Regions from separate parts of the Kitasatospora sp. NPDC048722 genome, predicted to be linked through region 1. Evidence: riboswitches for the same ligand, from Rfam matches in the RefSeq annotation. Region 1 holds a riboswitch; each other region holds the start of a gene.
The links. A riboswitch is a leader RNA that binds a small molecule or an ion and turns the genes downstream of it on or off. The one in region 1 is predicted to bind cyclic di-AMP.

Region 2: it holds a riboswitch for cyclic di-AMP, as region 1 does, so the genes downstream of both, AB0C76_RS32410 (transglycosylase family protein) here and AB0C76_RS22570 (transglycosylase family protein) in region 1, are expected to answer to the same signal.
Region 3: it holds a riboswitch for cyclic di-AMP, as region 1 does, so the genes downstream of both, AB0C76_RS28325 (M23 family metallopeptidase) here and AB0C76_RS22570 (transglycosylase family protein) in region 1, are expected to answer to the same signal.

Annotation. Positions count from the first base shown of each region.
Region 1 covers NZ_JBEZGX010000030.1:92,236-95,079, forward strand. Annotated here, with positions in the region: gene AB0C76_RS22565 (cytochrome P450) at 1-1,134, shown strand, start outside; cyclic di-AMP (ydaO/yuaA leader) riboswitch at 1,345-1,513, shown strand; gene AB0C76_RS22570 (transglycosylase family protein) at 1,519-2,445, shown strand; gene eno (phosphopyruvate hydratase) at 2,700-2,844, shown strand, end outside.
Region 2 covers NZ_JBEZGX010000058.1:15,333-18,176, forward strand. Annotated here, with positions in the region: gene AB0C76_RS32405 (hypothetical protein) at 1-578, shown strand, start outside; cyclic di-AMP (ydaO/yuaA leader) riboswitch at 941-1,100, shown strand; gene AB0C76_RS32410 (transglycosylase family protein) at 1,087-2,382, shown strand; gene AB0C76_RS32415 (hypothetical protein) at 2,664-2,844, shown strand, end outside.
Region 3 covers NZ_JBEZGX010000044.1:22,343-25,186, forward strand. Annotated here, with positions in the region: gene AB0C76_RS28320 (hypothetical protein) at 1-644, shown strand, start outside; gene AB0C76_RS28325 (M23 family metallopeptidase) at 694-1,527, opposite strand; cyclic di-AMP (ydaO/yuaA leader) riboswitch at 1,540-1,698, opposite strand; gene AB0C76_RS28330 (YiaA/YiaB family inner membrane protein) at 1,952-2,242, shown strand; gene AB0C76_RS28335 (alpha/beta hydrolase) at 2,381-2,844, shown strand, end outside.

The DNA of each region.
Region 1 (2,844 bases):
TACGCGGACGCGCGGCAGGCGCTGGCGGACGGCCGGCTGTCGAAGAACCCGGCGCACCACAGCGAGCAGGCGCACCGCACCGGCCGGGTCGGGATCCCGGGGGAGCGGCAGGCGGACCTGATGACGCACCTGCTGAACATCGACCCGCCGGACCACACCCGGCTGCGCCGACTGGTGTCGAAGGCGTTCACGCCGCGCCGGGTGGCCGAGTTCGAGCCGCGGGTGCAGCAGCTCACCGACCGTCTGATCGACGGCTTCGCGCAGCGCGGTTCGGCGGACCTCATCCACGAGTTCGCGTTCCCGCTCCCCATCTACGCGATCTGCGACATGCTCGGCGTGCCGGCCGAGGACCAGGACGACTTCCGCGACTGGGCCGGCATGATGATCCGACATGGGGGCGGCCAACGCGGCGGCGTGGGGCGGGCGGTGAAGCGGATGCGGGCGTACCTGCTGGAGCTGATCCACCGCAAGCGGGCGGACCTCGGGGACGACCTGATCTCGGGACTGATCCGGGCGAGCGACCACGGCGAGCACCTCACCGAGAACGAGGCCGCCGCGATGGCGTTCATCCTCCTGTTCGCCGGCTTCGAGACGACCGTCAACCTGATCGGCAACGGGACGTACGCACTGCTGCGCAACCCGGAGCAGCGCCGTCTGCTGCAGGAGTCGGTGGCGCGCGGCGAGACGGCGCTGCTGGAGACCGGGATCGAGGAACTCCTGCGCTACGACGGTCCGGTGGAGCTGGCGACGTGGCGGTTCGCGACCCGCCCGCTGAGCATCGGCGGGGTGGACATCCCGGTCGGCGACCCGGTGCTGGTGGTCCTGGCGGCGGCGGACCGGGATCCGGCCAGGTTCTCGGACGAGAACACCCTGGACCTGGCCCGGGCGGACAACCCGCACCTGGGCTTCGGGCACGGCATCCACTACTGCATCGGGGCCCCGCTGGCCAGGCTCGAAGGCCGGTCGGCGCTGGCCACGCTGCTGTCCCGGCTGCCCGATATCGCCCTGGCGGAAAGCCCGGAGAACCTGCGGTGGCGTGGTGGCCTGATCATGCGCGGATTGCGCGAACTTCCGGTCGAATTCAGTCCCGAGCGCCGTTCGCCGCACGCGCTTCCAGACGCTCCGACACACTGACGGTGCGTCGCGAATCGGCAGGGTTAGGCCGCATGAACACCCATCAATCCGGACAAACGGCCGCCGTTGGTAGGCGATCGGCCACGTGCCGTAATTTCTGTGTGATGTCGGCGATATGAGCTTGTGATTGGTCTGAGGATCTGTCTACTCTCCCTGGAGTTCGCAGCTGCGGACCCCGAGCGCGGAACGCCGAGTCCTGCCCGCCGCGCCACGGGAAACCGACCAGAACCCTGGGCAGGGGCGGGGGAACCAGGTTTGTTGCCGTTCCTCCACGGCTTGGGGTGAAGCCGCCCGAGCGGAATCGTTTCCGCAGACGGCGGCCGGGCCACCTCCCGGTCCGAACCCGACAGCTCACCTCGCAGGCGTGCGGAGAGGGACCCCTTCATGCTGTTCGTTGGAACCGGTCGTCACCGCCGTCGCACCCAGACCGAGAAGGCCATCGCCGTCGCCGGAGTGGCCGGCGTCGGACTCGCGATGCCGATCCTCACCGCCACCGGTGCCTCCGCCGCCCCGGCCTCCGCCTGGGACTCCGTCGCCCAGTGCGAGAGCGGCGGCGACTGGGGCATCAACACCGGCAACGGCTTCTACGGCGGCCTGCAGTTCACCTCCAGCACCTGGAAGGCCTTCGGCGGCACCGCGTACGCGGCTCAGGCGAACCAGGCCACCAAGGGCCAGCAGATCGCGGTCGCCGAGAAGGTCCTGGCCTCGCAGGGTCCGGGCGCCTGGCCGGTCTGCTCGAAGAAGGCCGGCCTGTCGAAGGGCGGCGCCCCCGCCGCCGTCGACACCTCGGACGCCAAGCCCGCCGCGCAGCAGCACTCCCAGCCGGCGCAGCAGCAGCCCGCGGCGAAGCCGGCGCAGCCGAAGCCGGCCCAGAAGCCCGCTCAGCAGCAGTACCAGCAGCACGCCCAGCAGGCCCAGCAGCAGCCGCAGGCCCCGGGCTTCTCCGGCAAGGCCGGCTGGGACGCCGACGCGAAGGTGTACTGGTACCAGAACAACGGCACCTGGTACTGGACCAGCCACCAGGGCGTCTACCAGCAGTACGCGGGCCAGGCCCAGCAGCAGGCCGCCCAGCAGCAGGTCCAGCAGCAGGTCCAGCAGCAGTACGTCCAGCCGCAGCAGCAGGCCCCGCGCGCCGCCGTCGCCCCGCAGGGCGGCCACGACTACACCGTCCGCGCCGGTGACACGCTGTCGGGCATCGCGTCCGCCCAGGGCGTGCACGGCGGCTGGCAGTCCGTCTACGACGGCAACCGCGGCACCGTCGGCGGCGACCCGAACCTGATCCTGCCCGGCCAGGTGCTGCACCTCGGCTGACGCCGGCCGGCACCGGTGCGACACGCCACGGAGGGGGCCGACCCCGGATCGGCCCCCTTCGTCCGCTTCCGTCCCTTTTCCCGGGGAGCCCAGGTGAACTACCGGTAAGTAGCCCGGCCACACGCTGAGACGGTACCGAGGTCGGCGTGGCCCCGGGACCACGTGCGGTTAGGCTCTGGTCGTAACGACTCCGCAATCATCCCGCCGACCGCACCACTGGTCAGCGGGACCCTGCTTCCGCAAGGAGATGCCTCGTGCCGTCCATCGATGTCGTCGTAGCCCGTGAGATCCTCGACTCGCGTGGCAACCCCACGGTCGAGGTCGAGGTCGGCCTCGACGACGGCAGCACCGGTCGTGCCGCTGTCCCGTCGGGTGCCTCCACCGGCGCCTTCGAGGCGC
Region 2 (2,844 bases), on a different contig from region 1:
ACGTCACCGACGTGCTGGGCCCGCACCCGCTGCTGGCCGAGGCCGTCCACGTACGCCTGTCCGAGGCCGGGCTGGCCCGCGCCGACCGCGCCCGTCTGTTCGCCATCGCGACCGCCGCGGACGGCGTCGTGCTGACCACCGTCGGCGGCGAGGACGCCGCGGCCGCCGCCGGCATCACCGGCGTACTGCTGGCCGCCCGCCTGGCCGTCCCGGTCGTCGCCGCCGCGCTCGACGTGCCCGGCTCGGTCGCCGCCGCCGTCGCGCACCTCAAGGAGACCGGCTCGCAGCGCCCCGCACTGGCCCCGCTGGTGATCGGCCCGGAGGCGGACTCCGAGCTGCTCGCCACGGCCGCCGAGGAGACCGGCTGCCCGTCCGCCGCGCCGCTCGGCGCCTACCAGACGGTCGGCCAGCTCATCGCCTCGCTGTACCTGGCCGCGCTGCCGGCGCCGTCCGCGGAGGCCCTGGCCGCCGCGCAGGCCGAGGCCGAGGCGGCGGAGGCCGCCTCCGAAGGCTCCCGCGCGGCCCACGCGGCCGGCGGGACGGCCTCCGGGGCGACCGGGGAGGCCGCCGGCGAGTAGCCGCCGACCGCACGTACGAAAGGGCCCGGAACGACCGCGTTCCGGGCCCTTTCGGCTTGCGGCGTAAGGGAATTAAGGACCGAATGTGCGAGATGTCCGTTCTGTGATTGTTTGCGATCGGGTGATTGTCCGTCATGCGAATCCTGAGAGCCTGCCAGTTGTGCACATCCGCAGGTTTATTGCGAGAAAACGATCATTTTCGATCTTGAAGAAGGAAAGTTTTGGTGGCTTTCCATAATCCGTGATGCGCATCACAGGTATTTGCAGTTCGAACTTAAGTCTGCTTAACGTGCTCCCCGTTCGTGACCACACGGACCCAGCACATCCGCAACGCCGAGTCCTGCCGTCGGGTGCGCTGGAAGCGCGAAAACGCACCACGGCAGGAGCGGGGGACCCACAGGTAAGTCGCCCCGGACCGCTCCACGGAACGGTCCTGGGCTAGGGGTGAAGCCGCGCCACAGCGCGGCCGGGCAACTCCGGCCCGAATCCGACAGCTCACCTCGCAGGCGTGGGAGAGGACCGCGTCTTCATGCTGCCCACCAACGGCTCTCGCCTGTCCAGCCGCACCCGCCGTGTGATCGCCGCCCTCGGCGTCGCGGGCGTCGGCCTCACCATCCCCTGCCTCACCACCGGCACCGCCTCCGCCGCCTCCGTCGCCACCTGGGACAAGGTCGCCCAGTGCGAGAGCGGCGGCGACTGGAGCATCAACACCGGCAACGGCTTCTACGGCGGCCTGCAGTTCACCTCCAGCACCTGGGCCGCCTTCGGCGGCACCTCGTACGCCCCGCAGGCCAACCAGGCCACCAAGGACCAGCAGATCGCCGTCGCCGAGAAGGTCCTCGCCTCGCAGGGCCCGGGCGCCTGGCCGGTGTGCTCCGTCCAGGCCGGCCTGACCGCGGGCGGCGCCCCGGCCGCCGTCGACACCTCCGCAGGTGCGAGCACCGCGAAGGCCGCCCCGGCCGCCAAGCCGTCCTCGAAGCCCGCCGCCAAGCCCGCCGCCCCGGCGCAGGACCAGGCGCAGGCCCCGGCCGCCGCCGACTCCGCCAAGGGCACCTGGACGCAGAAGCGCCAGGACTGGGCCCAGGGCGGCGCCCAGACCAACGCCTCGGACTACACCGTCGTGGCCGGCGACTGGCTGTCCACGATCGCCGACAGGCACAACGTCAAGGGCGGCTGGCAGCGCCTGTACGAGCTGAACCGCGGCACCCTGACCGACGGTCCGAACACCATCTACCCGGGCCAGCACCTGTCCCTCGGCGACTCCGCCCAGGCGCCGGCCGGCCAGTCCGGTGACTTCAACTGGTTCAACCGCTCGCAGAAGCCGGGCCAGTCCTCCGCCGGGAACGCCGTGAACGCCCAGCCGGCCGCCGAGGCCCAGACCCCGGCCGCCAAGCCGTCCTCGAAGCCCGCCGCCCAGGCGCAGACCCCGGCCCCGGCCGTCACCGGCTCGATGGCCGCCGCGGTCGACTTCGCCAAGGCTCAGGTCGGCCAGGCGTACGTCTACGGCGGCACCGGCAACGGCGGTTGGGACTGCTCGGGCCTGACCCAGGCCGCGCTGCGCGCCGCGGGCATCTCGATCCCGCGCGTCGCCAACGACCAGGCCGCCGCGAGCACCCACGTCTCGCTGGACAGCCTGCAGCCGGGCGACCTGCTCTTCTGGTCCAACAACGGTCAGGACTCCGGCGTCTACCACGTCGCGATCTACATCGGCGGCGGCCAGTACGTCGAGGCCGCCAACCCGAGCTCGGGCGTCCGCCTGCAGACCATCGCCAACTGGGCGCCGGACTTCGCCGGTCGCGTCTGAGGATCCTTCCGGAACCCTCCCGCCGGGGACGGGTGACGGATCGCGGATGACAGCGAACAGCTGACAGATAACAGATTTCATCATCTGTTATCTGTCAGCTGTCACCCGCCCGCCGCCCCGGGGAGAGACTGGTCGCTCTCCCCGGGGCTTCGGCGTCCCCGCACCCGAGATCCGCGCCGCCTCCCCGCGCACGCCCGCCGCTCCGCGCCTCGGAGCGTTCGCGTGGTCAAACCCCGGCCCAGCGGGCATGCTGCTGCTCCGCACCCGAGGAGGAGTCACCCATGGCCCAGGTCACCGTCACGCTCGACGCGAACCTCGCGATCGACGCGATGATGCTCTCCGGTACCAAGAGTCCCCAGGACGCCGTCGAACTGATCCTGCGCGACTACCTGGCCCGCGGTCGCCGCACCGAGACCCGCACCGGCGACACCGCCGACGGCCACCGCGTCACCTCCGACCGCC
Region 3 (2,844 bases), on a different contig from region 1:
TGGTCGACCACCAGCGGGCGGCGAAGCGGCTCAACGCCAAGCGGCAGGAGCGGCTGCACGCCGAGGCCGAGTGGCAGGGCGAGGTCGCGGCCGGGCTGCTGCGCCGGGCCGACCTGGTGACGTGGCCCCGGCTGTACGCGGTGCTGCTGCGCGCGCACGGGGTGGACGTCGCGGACGGGGCGGCGGTGCGGGACTGGCTCGCCGGGTTCCTCGAACTGGGCGAGGAGGAACGGCTGGACGCGTTCGCCGCGCTGGCCGAGGCCGGGTGGCTGGACGAGCCGGACGAGCGGGGCTGGGGCCCGGGCCGGGTTCTCTCGGTCGGCATGGCCACGGACGGCGCGCGGCGGCTGCTGGAGCAGGGCCTGATGCGGCGAAGCTACCGCAACCTCGCCGAGCTGAACGCGCTGGGGCGCCCGATGCCGGACGAACTGGCCGGGGACTTCGGGCAGTTCGAGGAGGCGGCGGTGCAGGTGGCACTCGCGCTGTACGGCGAGTGGACGGTGCCGGGGCTGCCGCGGATGCTGGTCGAGGAGTTCCCGGAGCTCGCGCCGGAGCCGGGGTCGGGAGAGATCGAGGCGTACCTGGCGCAGCTGCCGGAGTCGTCGGAGTCGCCTGAGTCGCCTGAGTCGCCGCAGGAGGGCTGATGCGGAAGGCCCCGGCCGGCCGGGGCCTTCCTGTTCGCGCGTGCGGAGGCTAGGGGTTGAGGCCGCGCTGCTGGAGCCAGGTCTCCGGGTCGACCGGGGCGCCGCCGCCCGGGCGGACCTCCAGGTGCAGGTGCGGGCCGGTGACGTTGCCGGTGGCGCCGACCTTGCCGATCTGCTGGCCCGAGGTCACCTTGCCGCTGCCCGTGATGATCGAGGAGAGGTGGCAGTACCAGATCTCGGTGCCGTCGGGCAGGGTCTCGACGATCCGGTAGCCGTACGCGCCGGACCAGCCGGCCGAGGTGATCGTGCCCTGGCCGACCGCGAACACGGCGGTGCCGGTGTCGGCGGCGAAGTCCAGGCCGGTGTGCAGGTGCGCCCAGTAGCGGGCGCTCTGGCCGTAGTGGGCGCTCAGGTTGTAGTCGCGCACCGGCAGCGTGAGGGCGGCGGCCTTGGCCTTCTCGGCGTCGTCGGAGGCCTTCTTCGCCTCGGCCTCCTTGGCGGCGGCCTTGGCCTGCGCCTCCTGCGCGGCCTGCACGCGGGCGCTCTCCTCGGCGGCGGTGCGCTGGCCGTCGGCCTGCTGCTGGATGCGGGCGGCGAGCGCGAGGCCGGGGTCGGCGGAGAGCGCGACCGGGGCCTCGTCCGGGGACTCGATGGCGGGCGCGGCGGCCGGGGTCGCGGAGGCGAAGCCGGTGGCGCCCAGGGTGGCGGCGACGGCGGTGACGCCGAGCAGCGGGGAGGCTCCGCGGGTCTGACGCGGCATCCGGTGGCGGTTGGCCTCGGCCTCCGGGGCCGGGAACTCGTCCCCGGCCGGACGGGGGTGCTCGAGGAGCTGGGTACCGGCGGCAGGGCCGGCGGGCTGTGCCGGGGTGTGCGTCGACGCCACGGAGGCGTGCTCCTTTCCTTCCTTCGCGCCTACCGGGTTAGCTGACGGGTTCGGAGCAGGAAGGTCTCCTACGGCCGGGCCGGGGCCCCGCCGATTCACCCCAAGGAACGTGGTTCCCCGGCTCCCTGACCTGCCCGGAGGCCGGCCGGCGGGATTAGGCGACGGCGCACGGTGCCGTCTGGGTACGGCGTTTCGACCGCGCTGCGTTATCAGACGTTAATCCTAGGACGCCCTGATTCCAAGCCATCCGCCCGGGACGGCCGACAACCGGGCGGGCGGCTTGTTCCCTATGACTGGTTTGCGGCTCTTGCCCACCCCTGACACTACTTAACGTGATTGGGAGTCACCGGACGACGACCTCGACAGGCCCGCCTGAGTACTCCTACTCATGTGCGGCGGGCCGGACCGCCGCCATCCTGGCGCCATGAACGCACCGATGCAGTCACGCACCACGGCCGCGTACCACCTCCAGGCCGTGCTCTCCTTCGCCCTGTCGGGCACCGCCCTCGCCATCGGGATCGCCTACCTGCCGGTCGGAGCCTGGACCCGGGCCTTCCTCGGGATCGGCCTGCTCTACACCGTCACCTCCTCCTTCACGCTCGCCAAGGTCATCCGGGACAGGCAGGAGACGAACGAGATCGTCACCCGGGTGGACCAGGCCAGGCTGGAGAAGCTGCTCAGCGAGCACGACCCGTTCAAGGTCGAAGGGACCTGAGGGGGCGGGGTGCCGCTCGGCGCGGGCGACCTCGACCCCGGGTGCCGATAGCTTGACGGCTAAGGCTATTAGCCTTAGCTTTATGGCTATCGGCAGCACCGCCGATGCCACCGCAGCAGCGGACCGAGGAGGCCCACCATGAACGGCACCACCACCCCGGAGACCCAGTACCTCGACGTTCCCGGCGGCCGGATCGCCTTCGACGACACCCGGAAGGGCGACGGCACCCCCGTCGTCCTCCTCCCCGGGATGCTCGACAGCCGCCGCTCGTACCGGCACCTCGTCCCGCTGCTGGCCGCCGCCGGCCACCGCGTCGTCACCATGGACCTGCGCGGCTTCGGCGAGTCCTCGATCGCCTGGAACGACTACACGCCGGGCGCCGTCGCCGCCGACGTCCTCGCCCTGCTCGACCACCTCGGCATCGGGCGGGCCGTCCTGGCCGGCAGCTCCTACACCGGGGCGACCGTCGTCAAGGTCGCCGGGGACGCGCCCGAGCGGGTCGCCGGGATCGTCCTGATCGACGCCTTCATCGAGAACCTCCCGCAGAACGCCCTCATGCGCGGCGTCGTCCACGCCATGGGGACCGTCGTCATCCACTGGCC